Linked DNA regions of Rhodopseudomonas palustris. Each later gene encodes a partner of the first gene's protein in a complex. Links are inferred from orthologs where the notes say so. Each region holds a gene or a part of one and is shown in the gene's direction. Other genes may lie near its edges. The genes, in order: accD, accC, accB and RPPS3_RS02645.

Region 1 (7,286 bases):
CGAAGTGCTCGACGTGAAGGAAAGCGGCATCGACGTGCAGATCGTCGGCACCGACTTCAACACCTTCATCAAGCGCTCGGAGCTGGCGCGCGACCGCAACGACCAGCGCAGCGACCGCTTCGCGGTTGGTGAAAAGGTCGACGCCCGCGTCATCCAGTTCGACAAGAAGGCCCGCAAGGTCCAGGTGTCGATCAAGGCGCTGGAAGTGGCCGAGGAGAAGGAAGCCATCGCGCAGTACGGCTCGTCCGATTCGGGCGCGACGCTGGGCGACATTCTCGGCACCGCGCTCAAGCAGCGCGACAAGTAAGCCTCAGGCTTACCTCACGACATCAAGGGCTCCGGCATTGCCGGGGCCCTTTTTCGTTGCGCGTGACCCGCCATACGACGACCGGCGCCGCTGGTCGCAGCGGTGCGGGCAGGCCGCCGCACGAACCATGTTTTCTTCATATTGGATTGTAATTGATGTATTTCGCTCATGGGACGGCAACGATCCCATCCGACAACCGAAACGATAGCCGCCGACCGGAGAACCGCTGATGTCGCTTGATTCCGATGTGATCGTCGATCGCCGCCGGATGCGAAGGAAGCTGACGTTCTGGCGCGTGGCGGCTGTGCTGGTCGCGATCGTCGCCGTGGTGGCGATCGGTGCGATGGTGTCGCCGGCGGGGCGCGGTGCGCTCACCTCGACCGGCTCGATCGCCCGCATCAAGATCGAGGGTCTGATCCGCAGCAATGACGAGCGTGTCGAAGCGCTCGACCGCCTCGGCAAGTCGTCCTACTCGGCCGTGATCGTCCACATCAATTCGCCCGGCGGCACCACCGCAGGCTCCGAGGAATTGCACGACGCGCTGGCGCGGCTGAAGGCGAAGAAGCCGATGGTCGTGGTGGTCGAAGGGCTCGCCGCCTCCGGCGGCTACATCGCCGCGCTGGCCTCCGAACACATCGTCGCTCAGCAGACCTCGCTGGTCGGCTCGATCGGCGTGCTGTTCCAATATCCGAACGTGTCCGAGCTGCTGAAGACCGTCGGCGTCAAGGTCGAGGAAGTGAAGTCGTCGCCGCTGAAGGCGGCGCCGAACGGCTTCGAGCCGACCAGCCCGGAGGCGCGCGCAGCCATCGAGGCGCTGGTGAAGGATTCTTACGCGTGGTTCCGCGGCATGGTGCAGCAGAGCCGCAAGATGACCGACGATCAGCTCAACGTCGTCGCCGATGGCCGGGTGTTCACCGGACGTCAGGCCGTAGGGCTCAAACTGATCGACGAACTCGGCGACGAGAAGACCGCGATCGCGTGGCTGGAGAAGGCCAAGAACGTCAAATCCGGTCTGCCGGTGCGCGACTACAAGCTCTCACCGCAATTCGGCGATCTCACCTTCCTGCGCGCCGCAGCCTCCGTCGCGTTCGATGCTGCAGGCCTCGGCGTGATCGCACGCCGCGTCGAACAGACCGGCGCGATGCAGTCGGTCGAACGGCTCGGCCTCGACGGCATGCTGGCGCTGTGGGCGCCGTCCGGGGGTCAGTGATCTCTGCCCGCGGGGCGTGCAGCCCGTGCGGTATTTTGACCCTGAAAGCGGGTTCAATGACGCCCATCAGACGCCTTTCGCCGGGGCGTCTGTCCGATTTAGCGTCTTGACAGTTCACGGCATTTTCACGGAAATGGCGGTCCGCACGCACGGACCACATCCTCGATGATCAAATCCGAACTCGTTCAGCGTATCGCCGAGCACAACCCGCACCTGTACCAGCGGGACGTCGAGAACATCGTCAACGCGATCCTCGATGAGATCGTCGAAGCGTTGGCGCGTGGGGATCGGGTCGAGCTTCGCGGCTTTGGCGCATTCTCGGTGAAGCATCGTCCGGCACGCGCCGGGCGCAATCCGCGCACCGGGGCTCATGTGCCGGTCGAGCAGAAGACCGTGCCGTTTTTCAAGACCGGCAAGGAAATGCGTGAGCGCCTGAACCGCGACGGCGGCGACGACGCTGAAACCAGCGATACCGCGTAGCGCGACGCCCCATTGCCGAGCCAGGCGAGCGAATGACATGCAGAAATTCCTGACGGCCCTGGTGCTGATCCCGCTCGGTTTGATCCTCGTGGTGTTCGCGGTCGCCAACCGCCACATGGTCGACGTCTCGTTCGATCCGCTCGACCCCAGCAACCCGCTCGGTCACATCCGGCTGCCGCTGTTCGTCGTGATCATCGTTACCGCCATCGTTGGCGTCATCCTCGGCGGTATCGCCACCTGGTTCGGACAACGGCGCTGGCGACGCGCCGCCCGCCGGCATCAGGCCGAAGCGATCGAAGCCCAGAACCAGCTCGCCAGCCTGCGTGCCAGCATCGCCACGCCCGCGCAGAGCGAGCCGCGCCGGCTGCTGCTCGAGAGCGGTTCCAGCGGCGCCGGGCGCGACAAGTCCCGCGCGACGTTGTAAGACTGCGCATTCTCTGCGGCGCCCTGGCGCGCCGGCAACCCAGATTCAGCGCACAGCCATGTCCACAATTGTAAAAATCTGCGGTCTGACGACCGCCGACACGCTGGAAGCAGCGGTCGAAGCCGGCGCCGATATGGTCGGCTTTGTGTTCTTTCCCGCTTCTCCGCGTTACCTCGATATCGACTTCGCCGATGCGCTCGGCCGTCAAGTCCGCAGCCGCGCCGCCAAGGTCGCGCTCACCGTCGATGCCGACGACGACCTGCTCGACGCCATCGTCGAGCAGCTTCGGCCGAACTGGCTGCAATTCCACGGCAGCGAGAGCCCGGAGCGGGTGCGTTCGATCAAGCGCATCTACGGTCTGCCGGTGATGAAGGCGATTGCGGTGGCGGGCCCGGAAGATCTTTCGGTGCTGCCGGACTACGCGGCGGTGGCCGATCGCATCTTGTTCGACGCAAGGCCGCCGAAGGACGCCACCCGCCCCGGCGGGCTCGGTGCAACGTTCGACTGGAAGCTGCTCGACGGCGTCAATCTCAAACTGCCGTTCCTGGTCTCCGGTGGGATCAACGCCGGCAACGTCGCCGAGGCGCTGCGGGTGACGCGCGCGCAGGGCGTCGACGTGTCGTCGGGGGTTGAAACCTCACCCGGCGAAAAGGACCCGGACCTGATCCGCGACTTCATCCGCGCCGCCCGCGCGGCCTAACCCAAGAGCTGACATGAACCAAGCTTTGCCGAATTCTTTCCGGTCCGGCCCCGACGAGCGCGGGCATTTCGGCATCTATGGCGGCCGCTTCGTCGCCGAGACGCTGATGCCGCTGATCCTCGATCTGGAAAAGGCCTACGCGGAAGCCAAGGTCGATCCGGCGTTCCGCGCCGAGATGGACGGCCATCTCAAGCACTATGTCGGACGTCCCTCGGCGCTGTATTACGCCGAGCGGCTGACCGAGCATTTCGGCGGCGCCAAGATCTACTTCAAGCGCGAAGACCTCAACCACACCGGCGCCCACAAGGTGAACAACGTGCTCGGCCAGATCATGCTGGCCAAGCGCATGGGCAAGCCGCGGGTGATCGCCGAGACCGGCGCCGGCATGCACGGCGTCGCCACCGCGACGATGTGCGCCAAGTTCGGTCTCGAATGCGTGGTGTTCATGGGCGCGGTCGACGTCGAACGCCAGCAGCCCAACGTTCTGCGGATGAAGGCGCTCGGCGCCGAAGTCCGCCCCGTCACCTCCGGCGCCAACACGCTGAAGGACGCGATGAACGAGGCGCTGCGTGACTGGGTCACCAACGTCCACAACACCTTCTACTGCATCGGTACCGTCGCCGGCCCGCATCCCTATCCGATGATGGTACGCGACTTCCAGGCGGTGATCGGTCAGGAAGTCCGCGAGCAGATCATGCAGGCCGAAGGCCGCCTGCCCGACTCGCTGGTCGCCTGCATCGGCGGCGGCTCCAACGCGATGGGGCTGTTCCATCCGTTCCTCGACGATCCGGGCGTCGCGATCTACGGCGTCGAAGCCGCCGGCCACGGTCTGGACAAGCTGCACGCGGCGTCGATCGCCGGCGGCAAGCCGGGCGTGCTGCACGGCAACCGCACCTATCTGCTGATGGATGCGGACGGCCAGATCGAGGAAGCGCATTCGATCTCCGCCGGCCTCGATTATCCGGGCGTCGGGCCTGAGCACTCCTGGCTGCACGATGTCGGCCGCGTCAACTTCCTGTCCGCCACCGACACCGAAGCACTCGACGCGTTCAAGCTGTGCTGCCGGCTCGAAGGCATCATCCCGGCGCTGGAGCCGAGCCACGCGCTCGCCAAGGTCGCCGACCTCGCGCCCAAGCTGCCGAAGGATCACCTGATGGTCGTCAACATGTCCGGCCGCGGCGACAAGGACCTCGCGTCGGTCGCCGAACATCTCGGGGGCAAGTTCTGATGACCACCCGCATCGACACCCGCTTCGGCGAACTGAAGCAGCAGGGCCGCCCGGCACTCGTCACCTTCGTGATGGCGGGCGACCCCGATCTCGACACCTCGCTGCAGATCCTCAAGGCACTGCCGGCCGCAGGCGCCGACGTGATCGAGATCGGCATGCCGTTCACCGACCCGATGGCGGACGGTCCGGCGATCCAGGCCGCCGGCCTGCGCGCCCTGAAGACCGGCACGACGCTGAAAAAGACGCTGGGGCTGGTCCGCGACTTCCGCGCCACCGACAACGCCACGCCGCTGGTGCTGATGGGGTACTACAACCCGATCTACATCTACGGCGTCGATGCCTTCCTGGCGGATGCCAAGGCGGCCGGCGTCGACGGGCTGATCATCGTCGACCTGCCGCCGGAGGAGGATGAGGAACTGTGCCTGCCGGCCATGAAGGCCGGGCTCAACTTCATCCGCCTCGCCACCCCGACCACCGACGAAAAGCGGTTGCCGGCGGTGCTCGCCAACACTTCGGGCTTCGTCTATTACGTCTCGATCACCGGCATCACCGGATCGGCCTCGGCGGATGCCTCGGCGGTCGGCACAGCGGTGCAGCGGATCAAGCGTCACACCAACCTGCCGGTCTGCGTCGGCTTCGGCATCCGCACGCCGGAAGCCGCGCAAGCGATCGCCGCGCAGGCGAACGGCGCGGTGGTGGGCTCGGCGCTGATCGATGCGCTCAAGGCCAGCCTCGACGCCGAAGGCCGCGCCACCAAGGCCACGGTCGGTGCGGTGGCGGATCTGGTCGCCTCGCTTGCGGCCGGCGTTCGCGGTGCGAAACAGGCTGCGGAATAGCAGCAATCGAAGCAGGACGGTGGTCTGGACGGGGCCGTGCCCCGCCGCCATATCCTGACAACGCCATGAACCCAGGCGGCGCCCTGTCCGGCGACGCGCGGAGCACGTCATGAACTGGTTGACCAACGTCGTCCGTCCGAAGATCCGCAACATTCTGCGGCGCGAGACTCCGGAGAACCTCTGGATCAAATGTCCGGATACCGGGCAGCTCGTGTTCTACAAGGACGTCGAGCAGAACCAGTTCGTCATTCCCGGCTCCAACTATCACATGCGGATGGGCGCGCTGGCGCGTCTGCGGTCGATCTTCGACAACGAGACCTGGTACGACGTCGCGCTGCCCGAAGTCGTGGCCGATCCGCTGAAATTCCGCGACGAGCGCAAATACGCCGACCGCATCAAGGATGCCCGCACCAAGACCGGCGCCCATGACGCCGTGCGCGTCGGCTTCGGTAAGCTCGAAACCTCGCCGGTCGTGGTCGCCGTTCAGGACTTCGACTTCATGGGCGGTTCGCTCGGCATGGCGGCGGGTGAAGCGATCATCCGCGGCATGGAGCTGGCGGTCGAAAAGCACGCACCCTTCATCATGTTCGCGGCCTCCGGCGGCGCGCGGATGCAGGAAGGCATCCTGTCGCTGATGCAGATGCCGCGCACCACCGTCGCGGTGCAGATGCTGCGCGAAGCCAAGCTGCCCTACATCGTGGTGCTGACCAACCCGACCACAGGCGGCGTCACCGCCTCCTACGCGATGCTCGGCGACATCCACATCGCCGAACCAGGCGCGCTGATCGGCTTCGCCGGCGCCCGGGTGATCGAGCAGACCATCCGCGAGAAGCTGCCCGATGGCTTCCAACGCGCCGAATATCTCAAAGACCACGGCATGGTCGACATGGTGGTGCATCGCCACGACCTGCGCCCGACCCTGGCGCGGCTGTGCCGGCTCTTGACCAAGTCGCCGGCCCTGACCGTCACCACCGCGGTCGAGGCTCCGGCCGAAGCCGCCGCCAAGGCCGAGCCGGAGACCACTGCCACCGAGCAGCCCGCCGCTCCGGCGCCGACCGAGCCGCCGGCCCAGCCGGCCACGCCGCAGGCGTGAGCGAAGGCACCGCGCCGCCGGCTTCGCTCGGCGAATTGCGCGCGCGCTTGGCGCGGCTGCATCCGGTCGCGATCGACCTCACGCTCGGGCGGATCGAGCGGCTGCTCGCCGCCCTCGGCCATCCTGAACGTCAGCTCCCGCCGGTGATCCATGTCGCCGGCACCAACGGCAAGGGCTCGACCGTCGCGTTCCTACGCGCGATCCTGGAAGCCGCCGGCCTCAAGGTCCACGCCTACACCTCGCCGCATCTGGTCCGCGTCAACGAGACCATCCGGATCGCCGGCCGGCTGGTCCGCGATGATGAGCTGATCGCCGCGCTGGCGCATTGCGAACGCGTCAATGCCGGCGCGCCGATCACGCTGTTCGAGATCGAGACCGCCGCGGCCTTGTGGCTGTTCGCGCAGCATCCCGCCGATGTCACCCTGCTCGAAGTCGGGCTCGGCGGCCGGCTCGACGCCACCAATGTGATCGAACATCCGCTCGCCTGCGTGCTGACGCCGATTGGCATCGATCACACCGAGTTTCTCGGCCCGACCGTTGCCGATATCGCCGCCGAGAAGGCCGGCATCCTGCGGCGCGGCGCGCCGGTGATCGTCGCCGAGCAGCGCGACGAAGCGATGGAGGTGATCGAACGCGACGCCAAACGGCTGCGCGCACCGCTGTTCGCCTGCGGTCAGCAATGGCACGTCCAGCTCGAACACGGCCGGCTCGCCTATCAGGACGAACGCGGCCTGCTCGATCTCACCGCGCCCAAACTGTTCGGCCGGCATCAGATCGACAATGCCGGCCTCGCGATCGCGACGCTACGCGCGCAATCGCACTTCACGATTCCGCAAGACGCCTATCAGGCCGGGCTGCTGGCGGCCGACTGGCCGGCGCGGATGCAGCGAATCACGTCCGGCAAACTGGTCGACGACGCACCGGCCGGCTGCGAGCTATGGCTCGACGGTGGCCATAATGCCGACGGCGGACGCGTCGCGGCGGCGGCGCTGGGCGATCTCGAAGAAC
Region 2 (7,163 bases), 2.6 Mb from region 1 along the record:
GCCTGGCCATCACCGGCCTCGCCGCCAGACTCGGCGCCCGCACCACGGCCTGAGCCCGCCCATTCACTCAAGACATCTGGATCGACACACCATGGCCCGCCAGCCTGCAGAGAAAACCGCCGCCGAGCCGACCACCGCCCCGGCGACCGACGACAGCAGCCTGATCCGCGAACTCGCGGTGCTGCTGGATGAGACCAACCTGACCGAGATCGAGATCGAACGGGCCGGTCTGCGCGTGCGCGTCGCCCGCAACGTCAGCATCGCCGCAGCGGTACCGGCTGCCTACGCGCCGGCACCCGCCGCCGGTGGCGCGGCAGCCGCGAAAGACACCTCGTCGGTCGATCTCGCCAAGCATCCGGGCGTCGTCACCTCGCCGATGGTCGGCACCGTGTACTGGGCACCGGAGCCGGGCGCCAAGCCGTTCATCGATGTCGGCAGCCGGGTCTCGGTCGGCGAGACGCTGTTCATCGTCGAGGCGATGAAGACCATGAACCAGATTCCTTCGCCGAAGGCCGGCATCGTCACCCAGATCCTGGTCGAAGACGGCCAGCCGGTCGAGTTCGGCGAGCCGCTGGTCGTGATCGAGTAAGAGGCGGATCGGACGCAGCGATTAGCGAGTGAAACAAGCCGCTTAGCTGCATCTCCTTCCATACTCCCTTCGCCACTCGCCTCTTTGGCCTCACAGCGCGGTTAAGCCGATGTTCGATAAAATCCTGATAGCTAATCGCGGCGAGATCGCCCTGCGCGTGCTGCGCGCGTGCAAGGAGCTCGGCATCGCCACGGTCGCGGTCCACTCCACCGCCGATGCCGACGCGATGCACGTCCGCCTCGCCGACGAGAGCGTGTGCATCGGCCCGCCGCAGTCCAAGGACAGCTACCTCAACGTCCCGGCGCTGCTCGCCGCCTGCGAGATCACCGGCGCCGATGCGGTGCATCCGGGCTACGGCTTCCTGTCTGAGAACGCCCGTTTCGCCGAAATCCTCGACGACCATAATCTGCACTTCATCGGCCCCAAGGCCGAGCACATCCGCCTGATGGGCGACAAGATCGAGGCTAAGAAGACCGCCAAGCGGCTCGGCATCCCGGTGGTGCCGGGCTCCGACGGCGCGGTCGGCCCCGACGACGATGCGATGTCGATCGCCAAGGAGATCGGCTTCCCGGTGCTGGTCAAGGCCGCGGCGGGCGGCGGCGGCCGCGGCATGAAGGTCGCGCACACCGCCGACGATCTGGCGCTGGCGATCTCCACCGCCGGCAACGAAGCCAAGGCCGCGTTCGGCGACGCCTCGGTGTATCTGGAAAAGTACCTGCAGAAGCCCCGCCACATCGAGATCCAGGTGCTCGGCGATGGCCGTGGCGGCGCGATCCATCTCGGTGAGCGCGACTGCTCGCTGCAGCGCCGGCATCAGAAGGTGTGGGAGGAAAGCCCCTCGCCTGTGATCAGCCCGGAAGCGCGCGCCCGGATCGGCGGCATCTGCGCCAAGGCGATGCAGGAGATGCAGTATCTCGGCGTCGGCACCATCGAATTCCTCTACGAGGACGGCGAGTTCTATTTCATCGAAATGAACACCCGCATCCAGGTCGAGCATCCGGTGACCGAGATGATCACCGGCATCGATCTGGTGCTGGAGCAGATCCGGATCGCCGCCGGCGGCGACCTGCCGGTGACCCAGGACGAGATCACCCTCAACGGTCATGCGATCGAGTGCCGGGTCAACGCCGAAAACCCGGTGACCTTCCGGCCGTCGCCCGGCAAGATCTCGCGCTACCATCCGCCCGGCGGCCTCGGCATCCGGATCGATTCCGCGGTGTATCAGGGCTACACCATCCCGCCCTATTACGACTCGCTGGTCGGCAAGCTGATCGTCCACGGCAAGACCCGGGGCGAGTGCCTGATGCGGCTGCGCCGCGCGCTCGACGAGATGGTGGTGGACGGCATCGAGACCACCCTGCCGCTGTTCCGCGCCTTGGTGCGTGAGCCGTCGATCATCGATGGCGACTACCACATCCACTGGCTGGAGCAGTACCTCGCTTCGGGCGATCCTGCAGGCTAGCCGCCTAAGCTATTGCAGCGGGTTCGCTTTCTCGCGAGCCCGCTCATTCCAGCCGAAACGAACACATCCCAAATTCTCCTGCGTCCCTCGGGAACCTTTCCGCCTCAGCGGCGTTAGAAAGCGTTCTGAGTTCTGCCTTGCGACGCCTGGGGGATGGCTTGCCTGATTTCGTTCGTGCTGGAGGCGCGCGGTGACGCCTGAATCCGCGCGCAAACGCTCGTTTGCCCAGGTCACCCTGCTGTCGCTGTCGTTCGCCGTGCTGGTCGCGATCAGCCTCGCCTCGGTGTACTGGCTGCAGAAGGCGCGCGAGGACAACGCCTGGGTCGCCCACACCCTGGAAGTCCAGAACCAGATCGCGCTGGCTCAGTTGCAGCTCCGCCGCGCCGAGAGCGCCGAGCGCGGCTATGTCCTGACCCGCCAGGACGACCTGATCGCCCAGTTCGAGGAAGCTGCATCCGACGTGGTGCCGCGGCTGAAGCGGCTGCGCGATTTCGTCGCCGACAATACCGCTCAGGTCCCCTACATCGACCAGGCGATCGCCTCCGCGACCGCGCGGATCGAACGGTTTCGCCAGGTGATCGCGCTGGCGCAGCAGGACCGGATCGACGAAGCCCGCCAATTGCTGCGCGACATCGATGGCCGCCGCGCGATGGACACCCTGACCTCGTCGCTGACGGCGATGCGGCAGGAGGAAAACCGGCTGTTCTCGGAGCGCACCACCGAGGCCGACCGCAGCCAGGCGCTCGCCACCATCATCACCACCACCGGCTCGGGGCTGGTGCTGGTGCTCGCCGGGATGTCTATCTTTCTGGTCCGCCGCTCGGCGCGGGCGCGCGACGAGGCCGAAAATCAGCTGCGCGAGAACAACCTCAACCTCGAATCCACCGTACAAGAACGCACCACCGACCTGCGCGAGGCCAACGAGGAGATCCAGCGCTTCGCCTACATCGTCAGCCACGATCTGCGCTCGCCCCTCGTCAACATCATGGGCTTCACCAGCGAGCTCGAGGAACTGCGCAGCGACATCTTCCGCCGGATCGCGACGCTGAGCCGCGAAGTCGCCGGCAAGCAGAGCGCCGCCAATGCCGACAGCGACGGCGAGCCGGAGCTCGAACCCGCCGACCGCCAGCTCTCCGAGGATTTCACCGAAGCGCTCGGTTTCATCAAATCCTCGATCGGCAAGATGGACCGCCTGATCAGCGCCATCCTCAATCTCACCCGCGAAGGCCGCCGCCAGTTCCAGCCGGTGCGGATCGACACCCGCGAGTTGATCGAGAACATCGCCTCGACGGTGGCGCATCAGGCTGCGGAGGCCGATGCGCAGATCCGGATCGAGCCGCTGCCGGAGATCGTCAGCGATCGGCTGGCGCTCGAACAGATCTTCTCAAATCTCATCGATAACGCTCTGAAATATCTGAAGAACGGTGTGCCGGGCGACATCGTGATCCGGGGCCGGCAGAAGCTCGGCTTCGTAATCTTCGAAATCACCGACAATGGCCGGGGGATCGATCCCAAGGACCACCAGAGAATCTTTGATCTTTTCCGCCGCGCCGGTACACAGGACCGGCCCGGCCAAGGGATCGGCCTCGCCCATGTGCGAGCGCTGGTCCGACGCCTGGGCGGCACCATGTCGGTGTCATCCGCGCTCGGCGAAGGCTCGACCTTCACCATCACCCTGCCGGCCAAATGGGCGGCGAATAAGAACCAGGAACAGCGCGCATGAGTAACCCAGTCACCATCATCATGATCGAGGACGACGAGGGTCATGCCCGTCTGATCGAGCGGAACATCCGCCGTTCCGGCGTCAACAACGAGATCATCCCGTTCACCTCCGGGACAGCCGCGCTGAATTATCTGTTCGGCAGCGACGGCACCGGCATCGAACACAAGCACCGCGCGCTGTTGGTGCTGCTCGACCTCAATCTGCCCGATGCCAGCGGCATCGACATCCTGCGGCGGATCAAGGAGAACGATCATCTCAAGACCACCCCGGTGGTGGTGCTGACGACGACCGACGATGCACACGAGATCAAGCGCTGCTACGAGCTCGGCTGCAACGTCTATATCACCAAGCCGGTGAACTACGAGAGCTTCGCCAACGCGATCCGCCAACTCGGCCTGTTCTTCTCGGTCATCCAGGTCCCTCAGCCCGACGCTCCATGACAGACGCCAAGCCGACCCTGCTCTATATCGACGACGACGAGGCGCTCGGACGCCTCGTGTCGCGCGGCCTGCAGCGGCAGGGATTCAGCGTCGAACACGTGCTGAGCGGCGAAGCCGGCCTGGAGCGGTTGCGCCAGGGCGGCGTCGACGTGATCGCGCTCGATCAGTATATGCCCGGCCTCGACGGGCTGGAGACGCTGGAGCAGATCCAGGCGATCCCCGATCCGCCGCCGGTGGTGTTCGTCACCGCCTCGCAGGATTCCAAGATCGCCGTCACCGCGCTGAAGGCCGGGGCCGACGATTATCTGGTCAAGGACGCCCAGGGCGAGTTCGTGCCGCTGCTCCAGGTCGCCGCCGACCAGGCGCTGAAGCAGGCGATGGTGCGCAAGGCGCGAGACGATGCCGAAGCCGAAGTGCGCGCCTCCCGCGACCGCTACGCTGCGCTCGCTGCCGAACGCGAAATGCTGCTGCGCGAGGTCAACCACCGCGTCGGCAATTCGCTGCAGATCATCGCCTCGCTGCTGCATCTGCAGGCCTCGTCCAGCAAAGAGGAAGAGGTGAAGGCGGCGCTGACCAATGCGATGGGCCGCGTCGCCGCGGTCGCGCAGGTGCACCGCCGGCTCTACACCTCGCACGACCTCAAGAGCGTGATGCTCAATCAGTATCTCGAGGCGCTGCTCGAAGACTTGCGGCGTTCGGCCGAAGGCAACCGGATGTCGCGGCTGACGCTGGCGGCGCAGCCGGTCGAGACCGATCCGGACCGCGCCGTCGCGATCGGCATCATCGTCAACGAGCTGGTGATGAACGCCGTCAAATACGCCTACCCCGAAGGCAAGGGCCCGATCCATGTCGAGCTGAAGGCGAGCGGCGACGACCTCGAACTGGTGATCTCCGACGACGGCGTTGGGCTCAACGTCAAAGCCAACCCGCAATCGACCGGCATGGGCCAGCGCATCGTCAGCGCGATGGCCGCCAAGCTCGAAGCGGACGTCGAGCGCGACCCGCAGCACGCCGGCACCCGGATGGTGCTGCGCTTCCGCCGCGTCAACGCGCCGGCCACGCCCGCCCCCGAGCCCGCCGCTCCCTGACCTTCTAAGCCCGCCAGGGTGACACCGGCCCGCCTGCGCACTACACAGGCCGCGGGTTCTCCGGCCGGACGAACCGCCGGACCTCACCTGTCTGCCGGCGACCTCTGAGCGACCAAAGGCGACGACTGTGCTTCCCTGGATTCAATTGGCCACCGCGAAAGTCCCCGGCGGCGGCGAATTGCGCCTGATGCGGCGCGGCGAGGAATTCTCGATCCGGCTCGACGCCAACGAGTTGATGAACAGCCGGCTCGGCGGCTCCGAAGAAGCGCTCGCCACCCTCGCCTGTCAGAAGCTCGCCGGCCGGCCTCGTCCGCGCGTCCTGATCGGCGGACTCGGCATGGGCTTCACGCTGCGTGCCGCGCTGAAGGTGTTCGGCGCCGACGCCGTCATCGAGGTCGCCGAACTGGTCCCCGAAGTGATCGACTGGGCCCGCGGCGAGATGGCCGGGCTGTACGGCGACAGCCTGACCGATCCCCGCGTCAGCATCCTGCAGCGCGACGTCGGCGAGCTGATCCGCGCCGGTGCCGGGCGCTACGACGCCATCCTGCTCGACGTCGATAACGGCCCCGAAGGTCTGTCGCGCCCCGCCAACGACCAGCTCTATGACAGCCGCGGCCTGTCCGATGCCCGCGCGGCGCTGCGCGGCGGCGGCGTGCTGGCGGTGTGGTCGTCGGGGCCGGACGACAGCTTCACCAAACGGCTGCGGCGCAGCGATTTCGCCGTCAACGAAGTCCCGGTCCGGGCGGTCGGCAAACGCACCGGCTCACGGCATTGGATCTGGCTCGCGGTCAAAACCTGATCGGCCAAACGTTGCCGGCGAACATAATTGCTTTCCCGGCCGGTGCCCTAAGACCATTGCCGCCTTGCCATTCTGTCGCACCTCGGGCAGCTTCCGCCGCGCCGCCGGCCCAACCGGTTCGGCCGAGCAAATTCGGGAAGATACGCCTTTGAACGCTCACGCCCTCAGCGGCCATAGGTTGCCGTTCGTATCTCGCTGGCGCGCCGCTGCGGCGCAGCCCGACCAGTCCGGCGCGAGGCAGCCGTGACACCGATCCTGATCTTCGGCATCCCGCTCGATTTCATCCTGTTCGCCGCCACCCTTGTCGGGGTCGCGATCTTTCACCGCCATACCTTGCTAATCGCGCTGGCCGGCCTGGTCACCGTGGTCGGCTACAAGCTGGCGTTTGCCGGCTTCAAGACCGGCGTCGGCCTGTCCGGCCTGGCGCTGCACATGCAGCACGAATGGGTCACGCTGGCGAACCTGTTTCTGCTGCTGATGGGCTTTGCGCTGCTGTCGGCGCATTTCGAGAAGAGCGGCATTCCCGACGAGATGCCGGCGCTGCTACCCGACGATTGGAAAGGCCCGGTGGCGCTGCTCGGCCTGGTGTTCGTGCTGTCGAGCTTCCTCGACAACATCGCCGCAGCGCTGATCGGCGGCATGGTGGCGCGGCACGTGTTTCGCGGCCGCGTCCACATCGGCTATCTCGCTGCGATCGTCGCCGCCTCGAACGCCGGCGGCTCCGGCAGCGTGGTCGGCGACACCACCACGACGATGATGTGGATCGCCGGCGTCTCGCCGCTCAGCGTGCTGGAAGCCTATGTGGCAGCAATCATCGCGCTGGCGCTGTTCGCCGTGCCGGCCTCAATCCAGCAGCAGAAATTCTCGCCGATCGTGAAGAACGCGCCGAAAGGCCTGCAGATCGAATGGGTGCGGGTCGGCATCGTTGCGGCGATCCTGATCGCTGCGCTGGCGGCCAACGTCACCGCCAACATGAAGTTCCCCGCCCTGCTCGACCACGCGCCGGTGCTCGGCCTGACGGTCTGGGCGGTGATCCTGATCACCGCGCCGCTGCGCCGGCCG
Region 3 (6,992 bases), 2.6 Mb from region 1 along the record:
CAAGAAGATCCGCCTCACCATGACCTACCCGATGAACGTCGGGCGGAACTTCGACGAGATCCTGCGCGTGATCGACGCGCTGCAGTTCGCCGACAAGCACACCGTCGCGGCCCCGGCCGACTGGCGCCCGGGCGACAAGGTCATCATCCCGCTGTCGGTCAAGGGCGAAGCCGCCACCAAGGCGTTCCCGCAGGGCTGGGAAGAACCCCGCCCCTATCTGCGCCTGACCACCGTCAAGTAACTCGGCACGCGATCTGACGACGCCGGCGTTCGGTTCTCCCGGGCGCCGGCGTCGTTGCGTCGCACCGGCCTCAGCCCCTGCCTGGCCGGATCGTGTTCACAAAAACCGCGTATTTGCCGGGGAAAAGCGCTATGAAAACGTCCGAATCCACGCGTCTTTTCCACGACCTGACCCGCCGAAGGGATCCGCCTATGCTGTCGTTCCGCCCGCTCGCCACAGCCCTGCTCGCGCTCGCCATCGTTGGCGCGCCGGCCGTCGCCTCGGCGCAGAAGTTCTCCGACGAGCAGCGGAGCCAGATCGAAACCATCATCAAGGAATATCTGGTGTCGCATCCCGAGGTGCTCGAAGAAGCCTCGGAAGAGCTCGGCAAGCGCCAGGCGGCGGCTCAGGCTGAAAAGCATCAGCAGGCGATCAAGGACAACGCCGACATCATCTACAATTCGCCGCGCGGCGTGACGGTCGGCAACAAGAACGGCGACGTCACCATGGTCGAGTTCTTCGACTACAATTGCGGTTACTGCAAACGCGCGATGACCGACATGATGGAGCTGATGAAGGACGATCCGAACCTGAAGGTCGTTCTGAAGGAATTCCCGGTGCTCGGCCCGCCCTCGGTCGAAGCCGCTCAGGTCGCGATCGCCGTGCGGATGCAGGACCCGACCGGCAAGAAGTATCTCGACTTCCACCAGAAGCTGCTCGGCGGCCGCGGTCAGGCCGACAAGGCGCGCGCGCTCGCGGCCGCGAAGGACGCCGGTCTCGATCCCGCCAAGATCGAAAAGGACATGAACAGCCCGGAAGTGCGCGCCACCATCGAAGAGAGCTTCAAGCTCGCAGAGTCGATGGGCATGAACGGCACGCCGAGCTACGTGATCGGCAAGCAGGTGGTGGTCGGCGCGGTCGGCCTCGACACGCTGCGCCAGAAGATCAACACCGCGCGCTGCGGCAAGGACAAGTGCTGAGCGCGATCGTCGCCTGAGTTAGAATCGCCAGTGGCCGTCTGTTGCGGCGCTGGCGATCTTGCCAAACGATCATGCCGGACGTTTCAGTCCGACCTGCAGCCCACTCGGCTGCCTAGTCCTTCGATAAACAGCTCGTTGGCGATTTCGAAGACGGCTTCCGTCTCGACGGCCAGATACGAGCGAGCCAGCTTCCTCAGCACCGGAAACTCGGCAGACGGCAGCTCTTCCATTTCGGCGACTTCGGACTCGCGAGCCGGCCGGACCAGCCCGCTGATCTCCGCCGTGCACAACCCGATCACGCCTGCGTACCAGGCGAGGCAGACGGCGGGAGCCTCCGCGTCGGACACGCCGGCGTCGGCCAGCGCGCGATGAACCATTTCGATATGCGGGAAGTCGGCGACCCCGGTGTTGAGAAATCTCTGCAGCAGCGGAAACGTGTTCGGATAGCGGAGCGCCAGCGCACGATGATCGCGCGCGTGCATCCGGAGCCGATCCTGCCAAGGCAGATCGTTGCCGACTGGCGACAGCTTCGCCACCAGCGCGTCGGCCATCGCGCGATACATGCCGTCCTTGTTCTTGAAGTGATAGAGGATCGCCATCGGATCGCAGCCGACTCTGTCGCCGAGTTTGCGCACGCTGAAGGCGGCCTCTCCCACCTCCTCCATCAGACCCACCGCGGTCTCGACGATCACCTGCTTGGCAAGACCGCGCGGGCCGGAGCTCGCGCGGGTCTTGGTGTTCGATCTTGTGTCTGCGGTCGACGTCATTCGGCCCATTCAGGATCACCCGTGAACACAACGGTCAGCCAACGGTTCGGTCCGTCGTCGCCAACCAGATCTCCGATCTCGTCCCGCAACACGTCCCATTCGCCGATCGTGCGCGCCGGCGCATCGGCAGGAACGATGAAGTACAATTCGATCTCCTTCGATCGTCCGACCCGCGCCACGTAGGCGCGGTAGGAGACGAAGCCGTGCTTGGCGACGAACGCCGCCGCCACCGTGTCCAGATGCTTCTTCAAATCGACCGGCGTCACCAGGAAGATGTCGGCCAGCGCCTGCCGCACCGTCGAGACCGGCAGCGGAATGATGAGCACGCACACAGCAGCCAGAACCGCCGGATCGATGTAGGGCGAAATCCACTGCCATGATGTCCCCTGCACCGCCAGACCGATCATGAAGGCGATCAGCAGCGCGGCGCTGATGCCGGCCGACATGATCCAGCCCCGCACGTCGAGGCGAACGAATTCCGATCCGATCTTGCGATTGGCGCGCCATTCCACGGCGGCGATGCCCGCGCAGGCGATCACCGTCACGGCCGCGTAGATCAGCGCCGAGCCGAACTCCAGATCACGCCCGCCGCTCAGCAGGCTGCCGATCGCCGTGACCAGGGCGTAGAGCGCCGCACTGATCAGCAAGGTGGCGTTCAGCCCGAGCACCATCGGCTCGAGGTGCCAAAGACCGAACGAAAAGCGTTCTCTGAGCTTGCGCGACAGATGATCCGCCACCGCGTAGGACGTGATCAGGTTGACCACGATCAGCGACAGCAGGCTCATCCCCGCATCGATCAGGGAATACACCCCATCGAACACGATCGAGAACGATCCGGAGAACAGGCCAAAGCCGATGCCGAGAAAAGAGATCACGAATGTCACGGCGATCGAGGTTCTCAACACGCCGCGTTCGTCTGACAGATCAAAAAATGAGAGCAGTCCGCTCATGGTTCGCTCGCAGTCCGAGCCTGGCGTCGCGAGTTAGCCCTCGGACACGCGCGTCCGCATCCTATGCAGACGGGTGAAAGACCGGCGGTCCGGCCAAGAGCCTGATTGAGGGTCGCGAAAGCTGTCGCGACAACACCGTGAGAAGCTCTCGCAACGCTGTCAGCCGCTGACGGTAGCCGATTTCTACACTGTAGAGATTGGCGAGGCAACCGTACGATGCCGCGCCATCCTGACGCAGGAATGACGGCACCCGCCACCTGCCCGATGGAGCGTCAAACTTATGGGCGGGCATCCGCAGTCGGCCCGCGTCCATCGTGTACGGATGCGAATTGCAGAAGGGTTTAGGACGGAAACTCGGTTTCGGCGACGTCGACGCGGTCGGCGTGCAGCGACCATTCCGGCAGCCGCTCCTGTTCGCAGAACCGCTGCTTGGCGAGCTCGATCGCGCCATCGCTGGTTTCAGCGTCGACCTCCAACAGGCCCTGGCAGATTTCCTCGTGCCGGCCGTTCTCGCCGAGGATGCCCTTCATAAATCGCACGATGTAGCGAGCCATGACACCTCCGGTTGGAGTCTCGCGGCGAAGGTGCACGCCTGAATTCGCATCGGCTGGTTCAGGCTGCTGGCCGCGAGCGTTTGGGTCGGGCAATCGCGACCGGATCATTGGGTCGCACGGAGCCTCACGGACCGTGAGACTAGTCCGAACATGACGGTTCGACAAAACAAAACTCCGGGAACGTCAGCGTACGGAACTTCTCATCACCGCGGGAACGGTGCTGCAGGGATGAAGTTGAGGCACGGGCAGGCACATGGGAGAGCCCCAATGAACCATCGCTTGTTGCTGTCAGTCGCCGCCGCCGCACTGATCGCTGGCGGAGCCGCCAACGCGCAGTCGTCATCCTCTGGTAGTTCCAGCGGCAGTGGCGGCGCCGCCACCTCCGCGCCATCGGTCGGACAATCCGCGCCCGCGCCAAGCGGTGCCGGCGCTTCTCAGATGCAGCGCTCCGACTCCGACCGCTCAGGCACTTCGCGCGAAGCCCCAGCGATGGATCGCAGCGCCAACGATGCCACCAAGGGTGTCAGCGATCATGATCGCGACCGCTCCAAGATGAAGGCCGAAGATCGCAACGAGCGAAGCGGCAACCGCAATGCCGACAATGACCGCGATCACGACAGTAAAATGCAGCGAGGTGCCGACAACGACCGCGACCATGACCGCAGCAAGCAACGCGGCGCGGATAACGATCGCGACCGGTCGTCGACCACCACCGGCCAAGCCGGCGCCCGGGCGCAACTCTCGACCGAGCAGCGCACCAAGATCACCACGGTGATCAAGAACCAGCACATCGAGCCGCAGACCAACGTCAACTTCTCGATCTCGGTCGGCACGCGCGTGCCCCGCGAGGTCCACTTCCATCCGCTGCCAACCGAGATCGTGACGGTCTATCCGGATTGGCGCGGCTACGAGTTCTTCATGGTGCGCGACGAGATCGTGGTGGTGAATCCGCGCACGCTGGAAATCGTCGCTGTCCTCGACATCTGATTCACGCACTCCGATACAGGGGGCGGTCATGGCCGCCCCCTGTGCATTACCTTAGGTGCCCCGGCACCACGCCGGGGCCTCGATTGCGAACAATTCCTGTCGGTTGCGCAGGCGAACTCGTCCAAAGCATCAGGGATTTCATCCCCTGTTCGAGCCTGTTCAGGCTTCCCCTCAGCCCCGAGGTTACCTATAACGCCCGCGATCAGGTGAATTTCGCCGGATTCCGACAGGCTGTGCGGCGGGTTGTCCCGCTCGGCTGGATCAGATTCGCAAAAATTGCCGGAATTTTCGATGGCTCAGACGATTTACGTGCTGAACGGCCCGAACTTGAATCTGCTCGGGACCCGTGAGCCGGAAATCTACGGTCGCGCCACCTTGGCCGATGTCGAGAAGCTGTGCGCCGAGACCGCCGCCGGTTTCGGTCTGGTCGCCGTCTGCCGTCAGTCCAACCACGAAGGCCAGCTGATCGACTGGATTCACCAGGCGCGCAGCGAAAAGGTCGCTGGCATCGTGATCAATGCCGGTGGATACACCCACACCTCGATCGCTCTGCATGACGCCCTGGTCGGCGTGCAGATCCCGACGGTGGAAGTCCATGTTTCCAACGTATTTGCGCGTGAGGACTTCCGTCACCACTCCTTCATCGCGAAGGCCGCCTTCGCCAGCCTGTGCGGCTTCGGCATCGACGGCTATCGCCTGGCCATCACCGGCCTCGCCGCCAGACTCGGCGCCCGCACCACGGCCTGAGCCCGCCCATTCACTCAAGACATCTGGATCGACACACCATGGCCCGCCAGCCTGCAGAGAAAACCGCCGCCGAGCCGACCACCGCCCCGGCGACCGACGACAGCAGCCTGATCCGCGAACTCGCGGTGCTGCTGGATGAGACCAACCTGACCGAGATCGAGATCGAACGGGCCGGTCTGCGCGTGCGCGTCGCCCGCAACGTCAGCATCGCCGCAGCGGTACCGGCTGCCTACGCGCCGGCACCCGCCGCCGGTGGCGCGGCAGCCGCGAAAGACACCTCGTCGGTCGATCTCGCCAAGCATCCGGGCGTCGTCACCTCGCCGATGGTCGGCACCGTGTACTGGGCACCGGAGCCGGGCGCCAAGCCGTTCATCGATGTCGGCAGCCGGGTCTCGGTCGGCGAGACGCTGTTCATCGTCGAGGCGATGAAGACCATGAACCAGATTCCTTCGCCGAAGGCCGGCATCGTCACCCAGATCCTGGTCGAAGACGGCCAGCCGGTCGAGTTCGGCGAGCCGCTGGTCGTGATCGAGTAAGAGGCGGATCGGACGCAGCGATTAGCGAGTGAAACAAGCCGCTTAGCTGCATCTCCTTCCATACTCCCTTCGCCACTCGCCTCTTTGGCCTCACAGCGCGGTTAAGCCGATGTTCGATAAAATCCTGATAGCTAATCGCGGCGAGATCGCCCTGCGCGTGCTGCGCGCGTGCAAGGAGCTCGGCATCGCCACGGTCGCGGTCCACTCCACCGCCGATGCCGACGCGATGCACGTCCGCCTCGCCGACGAGAGCGTGTGCATCGGCCCGCCGCAGTCCAAGGACAGCTACCTCAACGTCCCGGCGCTGCTCGCCGCCTGCGAGATCACCGGCGCCGATGCGGTGCATCCGGGCTACGGCTTCCTGTCTGAGAACGCCCGTTTCGCCGAAATCCTCGACGACCATAATCTGCACTTCATCGGCCCCAAGGCCGAGCACATCCGCCTGATGGGCGACAAGATCGAGGCTAAGAAGACCGCCAAGCGGCTCGGCATCCCGGTGGTGCCGGGCTCCGACGGCGCGGTCGGCCCCGACGACGATGCGATGTCGATCGCCAAGGAGATCGGCTTCCCGGTGCTGGTCAAGGCCGCGGCGGGCGGCGGCGGCCGCGGCATGAAGGTCGCGCACACCGCCGACGATCTGGCGCTGGCGATCTCCACCGCCGGCAACGAAGCCAAGGCCGCGTTCGGCGACGCCTCGGTGTATCTGGAAAAGTACCTGCAGAAGCCCCGCCACATCGAGATCCAGGTGCTCGGCGATGGCCGTGGCGGCGCGATCCATCTCGGTGAGCGCGACTGCTCGCTGCAGCGCCGGCATCAGAAGGTGTGGGAGGAAAGCCCCTCGCCTGTGATCAGCCCGGAAGCGCGCGCCCGGATCGGCGGCATCTGCGCCAAGGCGATGCAGGAGATGCAGTATCTCGGCGTCGGCACCATCGAATTCCTCTACGAGGACGGCGAGTTCTATTTCATCGAAATGAACACCCGCATCCAGGTCGAGCATCCGGTGACCGAGATGATCACCGGCATCGATCTGGTGCTGGAGCAGATCCGGATCGCCGCCGGCGGCGACCTGCCGGTGACCCAGGACGAGATCACCCTCAACGGTCATGCGATCGAGTGCCGGGTCAACGCCGAAAACCCGGTGACCTTCCGGCCGTCGCCCGGCAAGATCTCGCGCTACCATCCGCCCGGCGGCCTCGGCATCCGGATCGATTCCGCGGTGTATCAGGGCTACACCATCCCGCCCTATTACGA
Region 4 (7,122 bases), 480 kb from region 1 along the record:
AATTGGTGTCGCTGCCGCTCTCAGCGGCGCGGCGCGACGCGCGGATGATCGTGGTCCGCGGCAAGGGCGACAAGGAACGGCTGGTGCCGCTCAACGCCGGCGCCAAGCAGGCGATGGCGCGCTATCTTGAAGAGGTTGCGGCCGCCACCAAAGAAACCAAAGGCGCGCCGGCCTCGAAATGGCTGTTTCCGTCCTTCGGCGAGAGCGGGCATCTCACCCGCCAGCATTTTGCCCGCGATCTGAAGGATTTGGCAGCGCGCGCCGGGCTGTCGCCGCGGCTGGTGAGCCCGCACGTCCTGCGCCACGCCTTCGCCAGTCACCTGCTGCACAACGGCGCCGACCTGCGGATCGTCCAGACGCTGCTCGGTCACAGCGACATCTCGACCACGCAGATCTACACCCATGTGGTCGAGGAGCGGCTGAAGAGCCTGGTGCGCGACCTGCACCCGCTCGGCGAAGGCCGCTGAGCCGCGCTAGCTTTCGGAAGCCCGGCCGGTCATCCGCGACAGCACTTCGTCGCGCTTGACGAACTGATGCCAGCACACCGCGCCGAGATGCACCGCCAGCACCGCGCCTAGCACCCAGGCGCCGCGGTCATGCAGCATCTGGCCCCATTCGGAGAGGGCGTGATCGCGCGGCACCAGACGTGGCCATTGAAACAGTCCGAACCACGGCAGCGAGTAGCCGCCGGCGCCGGAGAACAGATAGCCGCTGAGCGGCATGAACAGCATCAGGCCATAGAGTGCCAGATGGCCGGCGCGGGCCGCCATTTCGGTGAGATGTCCGAGCGGCCGCCGATATGGCGGCTCGCCGCTGACCAGCCGCCATACGATGCGGACGATGAGCAGCGCCAGGATGGTGAAGCCGATCGATTTGTGCAGTTCGAGCAAACCCTGCCGTGGCTGCTGGCCTGATGGATAGTAGGCCGACACGATGCCGAGCCCGATCGCCGCGAAGATCAGCAACGCCATCGACCAGTGCAGCCAGCGCTGCGCGCGCCCGAACATGAAGCGATCGGTCGAGATGGGAGCGTCGTCTGAGGCGGTCATGTTGGACTTTCTGGCTAGGGCAGGGGCGGTGCCGAGCCATCAGATCGGCGAATGAAAATCAACTTACCGAAGCGTCATCGATTTCGACCGCAGCCGGCAGCGCTTCTGCGGTTCAACCGCCGGCTGCCGGCCACCTGACCGGCGCGAGCCGCGCCGGCTGGTGCACGATCCGGCGCTGCGGCAGTTGTCCCAGCCGCTTGACTTGGCTCCCGGATGGCTTGAAAAGCCGGGCGGCCCTATCGGCCGCAGCTTTCCTCCCCATATCGCCAAAGTCATGTCCGGGCCCATGCGCAGCTATCTCGACTTCGAAAAGCCGGTGGCGGAACTCGATTCCAAGATCGACGAATTGCGCACGCTCGCGGCCTCCGGCAGCGACATCCACGAGGAAATCGAGAAGATCGAAGAGAAAGCGCAGCAGGCGCTGCAGGATCTCTATGCGGCGCTGACGCCGTGGCAGAAGACCCAGGTCGCGCGTCATCCGCAGCGGCCGCACTGTGTCGATTACATCGAAGGTCTGATCACCGAGTTCACGCCTTTGGCCGGCGACCGCAAGTTCGGCGACGACGAGGCGCTGGTGGGCGGCTTCGGCCGCTTCCGCGGCGAAGCCGTCTGCGTCATCGGCCAGGAAAAGGGTTCGACCACCGAAACCCGGCTCCGGCATAATTTCGGCATGGCGCGGCCGGAAGGCTATCGCAAGGCCGTGCGGCTGATGGAAATGGCCGACCGCTTCGATCTGCCGGTGCTGTCGCTGGTCGATACCGCCGGCGCCTATCCGGGGATCGGCGCCGAGGAGCGCGGCCAGGCCGAGGCGATCGCCCGCTCGACCGACGCCTGCCTGCAGCTCGGCGTGCCCAACGTCGCGTTGGTGATCGGTGAGGGTGGCTCCGGCGGCGCGATCGCGATCGCCACCGCCAACAAGGTGCTGATGCTCGAACACGCCGTGTACAGCGTGATCTCGCCCGAAGCGGCATCCTCGATCCTGTGGCGCGACGGCACCAAGGCGCAGGAAGCGGCGAATTCGATGAAGATCACTGCCCAGGACCTGCTGAGGTTCGGCGTGATCGACCAGATCCTGGCCGAACCGAAGGGCGGCGCCCATCGCGATCCAGAAGCGATGATCGCCACCGCCGGCGATGCGATCGCGGCCGCCTTTGCCGAGCTGAAGGGCCAGGGCCGCGATGCGATCCGCGCCCAGCGCCGGCAGAAGTTCCTCGATATCGGCCGCAAGCTGGCCTGATCGGGACCGGCTCGCTGCCGGTCCGCCGGATTGATCAACTCTTAACCAAATCCGCACCGCTGGTTCGAAATTCGGCGCTCGGCCGCAGTTTCGCCGCGCGCCGGCGATTCAATGTTCCTTGACCATGATCTCCGGACCGCCCTGCCGCCGGCCTGATCGGCTTGCGACCCCAAGGGCTTAAGGATAATCTTGGCAGACTGCACACGGCCCCAGCGGTTTGGGGCCAACGCGGTGCAGAGTTTGGTAAATGCGAGCGGTCGAATCCGCCGGATCTTGCAAGATCCGGTGCCGGAGATGGCCGCGCGGAAGCTGGACGACTGGATAGCTCGAATGTGGGGTGCGGGTTTGCCGGTCGTCGGGGGAGCTTCGTGGTGACGAAAAGCCCGCTTGTACGCGCGCTGATGCTGACAGCTGCGCTCGCGACGATGCCTTTGCTCGCCGGCTGCAACAGCGATCAGATGGCGCTGGCGACCAATGCCAAGGCCAACCAGCCGGTGCCGCCCAAGCTGGTCGCGGCGATGCAGGAAAAGAACATGGACCTGCAGTCGCCGATCCTGGTGCGACTGTTCAAGCAGGAAGCCGAGCTCGAGGTCTGGAAGCAGGACCGCACTGGCGTTTTCCAACTGCTGAAGTCCTATCCGATCTGCCGCTGGTCCGGCGATCTGGGGCCGAAAATCCGCGAAGGCGATCGTCAGGCACCCGAGGGATTCTATTCGATCTCGCCGGGCCAGATGAACCCGCAGTCCTCGTACTATCTATCGTTCAACACCGGCTATCCGAACGCGTTCGACAAGTCGCTCGGCCGCACCGGCTCGCAGCTGATGGTGCACGGCGATTGCTCGTCGCGCGGCTGCTACGCGATGACCGACGAGCAGATCGCCGAGATCTACGCGCTCGGGCGCGAGTCGTTCTTCGGCGGCCAGCGCGCGTTCCAGCTGCAGGCCTATCCGTTCAAGATGACGCCGGTGAACTTCGCCAAGCATCGCAACAACCCGAACATGCCGTTCTGGAAGATGCTGAAGGAAGGCTACGACCATTTCGAAGTCACCCGGCAGGAGCCGAAGGTCGACTTCTGCGAGCATAAATACGTGTTCGATGCCGCGCCGCCGCCCGGCTCGAGCAGGCCGTTGCAGTTCAACGCCTCGGCCAAGTGTCCGACCTACGAGATTCGTCCCGACATCGCCGAGGCGGTGCGCGAGAAGGACAAGCAGGACAACATCAAGATCGCCGAGCTGGTGGCCAAGGGCACCCCGGTAGCTCGGCTGAACACCGGCATCGACGGCGGCATGAATCACGTGTTCGCCTCGAAGATTCCGGATGCCTCGACCGGCCTGTCGGAAGTGCCCGAGGACAAGTCGCTGTCGGTCGCCTCGTTCGATCGCGCGCCCGGCACCATTCCGCCGACGGTCAATCCGCCGCGTCCCTCGGATAATCTGCTGGTCGCCGCTCCGGCGGAACCGAATGCATCCGCCGCGAAGGCACGCGTCGCCTCGGCGTCGAAGGACGACATCGGCGGACTGCTCGCTGGCAGCCACAAGCCTGGCGAATCCACCGCGGCCGCCCGGCCGGCGCCGTCTGCGCCGGCTAGCACCGCGGCGCGCCACGAGCCGGCGCCGCGTCCGCAAGGCGCCGCGCCGAAGGCTGCCGAGACCAAGCAGGCCGCTGCGTCGCGGCCGCCGCTGAAGCCGAGCGTCGATGCCGAAACCACCTCGTCGGCCCCCGCCAGGCCGTCTGGCATGATCTCCGGCGGCGCGCCGGTGGTATCGTCGAACTCGTTCGACAGCCGGTTCTCGGCGTTCCGCTGAGGCGGCTCGCTCTTATTCTTCAAAGTCCATCGGCCAGTCATTCCGGGTTCGCTCGCGTCAGCGAGCGAACCCGGAATCTCGCCGGGCTGGGCACCGGCACGATTTCAATAACCTCTGGATTTCGGGTTCGCGCAGCTTTGCTGCGCGCCCCGGAATGACCGCTACGGCGGCCGACTTTCCAGACAGCAAACAGCAAAATGCCCGGCGGTGAGGCCGGGCATCGCTGAGTGTCTTGATCTGCTTTGCGGCGCTTAGGCGTAGCGGCCGTGGCAATGCTTGTACTTCTTGCCGCTTCCGCACGGGCAGTCCTCGTTGCGGCCGACCTTGCCCCAGGTCTCGGGCTTGGTCGGATCGCGGTCCGCCTTGTCGGCGATTTGCGCCGGCGCCAGCGTCACGCTGGCAAGCGCCATCTCGTCCTGGCCGGTGTCGGGGTCCATCTTGTGGACCTCCATCGGCGGCAGTTCCTGCGGCTGATCCGGCGGAATGATCTCGACGCGCATCAGCTGCGCCGTCACAGCCTCGCGCAGGTGCGAGCTCATCTCCTGGAAGAGATTGAAGGCTTCGGACTTGTACTCCTGCAAGGGATCGCGCTGGCCGTAGCCGCGCAGGCCGATCACTTGGCGCAGGTGATCGAGCATCACCAGGTGCTCGCGCCACAGATGGTCGAGGGTCTGCAGCAGGATGCTCTTCTCGGCGTAGCGCATCACGTCCGCGCCCCACTGACCGACCTTGGCGGCCATGTGCTCGTCGAACACCCGCTCCAGCCGCGTGATCAGCTCTTCGTCGGCGATGCCCTCTTCCTTGGCCCATTCGTCGACCGGAATGTCGAGGCCGACCACGCGCTCGACCTCGGCCTTCAGCCCGGCGACGTCCCACTGCTCCGCATAAGCGTGCTCGGGCACGTACTTGGCGACCAGGTCCTCGATGTAGGTGTGGCGCATATCGGCGACCGTTTCGGCCACGCTGTCTTCCTTCATCAGCTCGATGCGCTGATCGAAGATCACCTTGCGTTGGTCGTTCTGAACGTCGTCGAATTTCAGCAGGTTCTTGCGGATGTCGAAGTTGCGCGCCTCGACCTTCTGCTGCGCCTTTTCCAGCGCCTTGTTGATCCACGGATGGATGATCGCCTCGCCTTCCTTCAGGCCGAGGCGGGTCAGCATAGTGTCCAGCTTGTCGGAGCCGAAGATCCGCATCAGGTCGTCTTCCAGCGACAGGAAGAACTTCGAGCGGCCCGGGTCGCCCTGACGGCCGGAACGGCCGCGCAGCTGGTTGTCGATACGGCGGCTCTCGTGACGTTCGGAGCCGATGATGTACAGGCCGCCGGGGCGCTTGGCGGTCTTGGCCGGCTTGTTGCCCTTGGCGGGCTCGATTTCGATTTCGTCCTCGGCCTTCAGCACGATGTCGCGGAAGCGCTCGATGTCGGCCTTGATCTCGGTGATCTTCGCCGCCCGCTCGGCCTCGTCGGTGATGTGTGCGGCTTCCTGCTGAATCCGCATCTCCAGCGAACCGCCGAGCTTAATGTCGGTACCGCGGCCGGCCATGTTGGTGGCGATGGTGATCGCGCCCGGCACGCCGGCTTCGGCGACGATATAGGCTTCCTGCTCGTGGAAGCGCGCGTTCAGCACCGCGAACAGCTTCGCCGGCTTGCCGGCGCGGGCGGCGGCGTACAGCTTGTCCATCCCCTTCGGGTCGGTGAAGTCGATCTGCTTGTAGCCGTTCTTCTTCAGATATTCGGCCAGCACCTCGGACTTTTCGATCGAGGCGGTGCCGACCAGCACCGGCTGCATTCGCTTGTTGGCACGCTCGACCTCGGCGAGGATCGCGGCGTACTTCTCCTGCTGGGTGCGATACACCTCGTCGTCTTCGTCGAGACGGGCAATCGGCAGGTTGGTCGGAATCTCGACCACTTCGAGCTTGTAGATGTCGAAGAACTCGTCGGCCTCGGTGGCCGCCGTACCGGTCATGCCGGCGAGCTTGTCGTACATCCGGAAGTAATTCTGGAAGGTGATCGACGCCAGCGTCTGGTTTTCCGGCTGGACGGTGACGTGTTCCTTGGCTTCCAGCGCCTGGTGCAGGCCTTCCGAATAGCGCCGGCCCTGCATCATGCGGCCGGTGAATTCGTCGATGATCACCACCTCGTCGTTGCGGACGATGTAGTCCTTGTCGCGCTGGAATAGCGCATGGGCGCGTAGCGCCTGGTTGACGTGGTGCACCACCGAGACGTTTTCGACGTCGTACAGCGACTCGCCGCGAAGCTGGCCGGCGTCGCGCAGCAGCGTCTCGATCTTCTCCATACCGGCTTCGGTCAGCGTCACGGTGCGCTGCTTCTCGTCGACGTCGTAGTCCGACTTGTCGAGCCGCGGGATGAAGGTGTCGATGGTGTTGTAGAAGTCCGAACGGTCGTCGAGCGGACCGGAGATGATCAGCGGGGTGCGGGCTTCGTCGATCAGGATCGAGTCGACTTCGTCGACGATCGCGAAATTGTGCCCGCGCTGGACCATGTCCTCCAGCCGGTACTTCATATTGTCGCGCAGATAGTCGAAGCCGTACTCGTTGTTGGTGCCGTAGGTGATGTCGCAGGCATAGGCCGCCTGGCGCTGGGCGTCGTCGAGCCCGTGCACGATCACGCCGGTGGTCATGCCGAGGAAACCGTAGATCTGGCCCATCCAGCCGGAGTCGCGCTTGGCGAGGTAATCGTTGACGGTGACGACGTGGACGCCCTTGCCGGCGAGTGCGTTGAGGTACACGGCGAGCGTCGCGACCAGGGTTTTACCTTCGCCGGTCTTCATCTCGGCGATGTCGCCCTCGTGCAGCACCATGCCGCCGATCAGCTGAACGTCGAAGTGACGCTGACCGAGGGTGCGCTTGGCGGCTTCGCGGACGGTGGCGAACGCCGGTACCAGCAGGTCGTCGAGGGTCTTGCCGTTGGCGAGCTCGGCGCGGAATTCAGCGGTACGGGCGCGCAGCGCCTCGTCGGACAGCGCGGCCAGTTCCGGTTCGAGCGCGTTGATCGCGGCGACCCGCGTCTGGT

Evidence for each region.
Region 2: the proteins of accD (region 1) and accC are in contact, whole or in part, in a solved structure (PDB 8UXZ), measured with the Escherichia coli proteins. The link is inferred for Rhodopseudomonas palustris from one-to-one orthologs.
Region 3: the proteins of accD (region 1) and accB are in contact, whole or in part, in a solved structure (PDB 8UXZ), measured with the Escherichia coli proteins. The link is inferred for Rhodopseudomonas palustris from one-to-one orthologs.
Region 4: the proteins of accD (region 1) and RPPS3_RS02645 are in contact, whole or in part, in a solved structure (PDB 8UXZ), measured with the Escherichia coli proteins. The link is inferred for Rhodopseudomonas palustris from one-to-one orthologs.

What each region holds. Positions count from the first base shown.
Region 1 is NZ_CP019966.1:72,765-80,050, forward strand. What follows is about bases 4,290-7,286. They hold accD (acetyl-CoA carboxylase, carboxyltransferase subunit beta), read left to right. Parts: upstream 4,290-5,294; coding sequence 5,295-6,278; downstream 6,279-7,286. Other genes in these bases: trpB (tryptophan synthase subunit beta), read left to right, coding at 4,290-4,349; trpA (tryptophan synthase subunit alpha), read left to right, coding at 4,349-5,185; RPPS3_RS00380 (bifunctional folylpolyglutamate synthase/dihydrofolate synthase), read left to right, coding at 6,275-7,286. In the rest of the region: rpsA (30S ribosomal protein S1), read left to right, coding at 1-307; signal peptide peptidase SppA, read left to right, coding at 537-1,517; RPPS3_RS00350 (integration host factor subunit beta), read left to right, coding at 1,683-1,997; RPPS3_RS00355 (lipopolysaccharide assembly protein LapA domain-containing protein), read left to right, coding at 2,035-2,421; RPPS3_RS00360 (phosphoribosylanthranilate isomerase), read left to right, coding at 2,480-3,121; more of trpB, read left to right, coding at 3,135-4,289.
Region 2 is NZ_CP019966.1:2,680,672-2,687,834, reverse strand. What follows is about bases 1-2,874. They hold accC (acetyl-CoA carboxylase biotin carboxylase subunit), read left to right. Parts: upstream 1-698; coding sequence 699-2,051; downstream 2,052-2,874. Other genes in these bases: RPPS3_RS12375 (sensor histidine kinase), read left to right, coding at 2,242-2,874; accB (acetyl-CoA carboxylase biotin carboxyl carrier protein), read left to right, coding at 92-589; aroQ (type II 3-dehydroquinate dehydratase), read left to right, coding at 1-53. In the rest of the region: more of RPPS3_RS12375, read left to right, coding at 2,875-3,774; RPPS3_RS12370 (response regulator), read left to right, coding at 3,771-4,214; RPPS3_RS12365 (sensor histidine kinase), read left to right, coding at 4,211-5,302; RPPS3_RS12360 (spermidine synthase), read left to right, coding at 5,430-6,101; RPPS3_RS12355 (citrate transporter), read left to right, coding at 6,345-7,163. UniProt on the Escherichia coli protein: This protein is a component of the acetyl coenzyme A carboxylase complex; first, biotin carboxylase catalyzes the carboxylation of the carrier protein and then the transcarboxylase transfers the carboxyl group to form malonyl-CoA.
Region 3 is NZ_CP019966.1:2,685,995-2,692,986, reverse strand. What follows is about bases 4,290-6,992. They hold accB (acetyl-CoA carboxylase biotin carboxyl carrier protein), read left to right. Parts: upstream 4,290-5,243; coding sequence 5,244-5,741; downstream 5,742-6,992. Other genes in these bases: accC (acetyl-CoA carboxylase biotin carboxylase subunit), read left to right, coding at 5,851-6,992; aroQ (type II 3-dehydroquinate dehydratase), read left to right, coding at 4,750-5,205; RPPS3_RS12395 (DUF1236 domain-containing protein), read left to right, coding at 4,290-4,458. In the rest of the region: RPPS3_RS12420 (peroxiredoxin), read left to right, coding at 1-241; RPPS3_RS12415 (DsbA family protein), read left to right, coding at 433-1,200; RPPS3_RS12410 (TetR/AcrR family transcriptional regulator), read right to left, coding at 1,284-1,967; RPPS3_RS12405 (cation diffusion facilitator family transporter), read right to left, coding at 1,964-2,917; RPPS3_RS12400 (hypothetical protein), read right to left, coding at 3,259-3,471; more of RPPS3_RS12395, read left to right, coding at 3,739-4,289. UniProt on the Escherichia coli protein: This protein is a component of the acetyl coenzyme A carboxylase complex; first, biotin carboxylase catalyzes the carboxylation of the carrier protein and then the transcarboxylase transfers the carboxyl group to form malonyl-CoA.
Region 4 is NZ_CP019966.1:559,917-567,038, forward strand. The notes cover bases 472-3,304. They hold RPPS3_RS02645 (acetyl-CoA carboxylase carboxyltransferase subunit alpha), read left to right. Parts: upstream 472-1,323; coding sequence 1,324-2,286; downstream 2,287-3,304. Other genes in these bases: RPPS3_RS02640 (cytochrome b), read right to left, coding at 474-1,049; RPPS3_RS02650 (L,D-transpeptidase family protein), read left to right, coding at 2,658-3,304. Outside these bases: site-specific tyrosine recombinase XerD, read left to right, coding at 1-467; more of RPPS3_RS02650, read left to right, coding at 3,305-4,091; preprotein translocase subunit SecA, read right to left, coding at 4,343-7,122. UniProt on the Escherichia coli protein: Component of the acetyl coenzyme A carboxylase (ACC) complex. First, biotin carboxylase catalyzes the carboxylation of biotin on its carrier protein (BCCP) and then the CO(2) group is transferred by the carboxyltransferase to acetyl-CoA to form malonyl-CoA.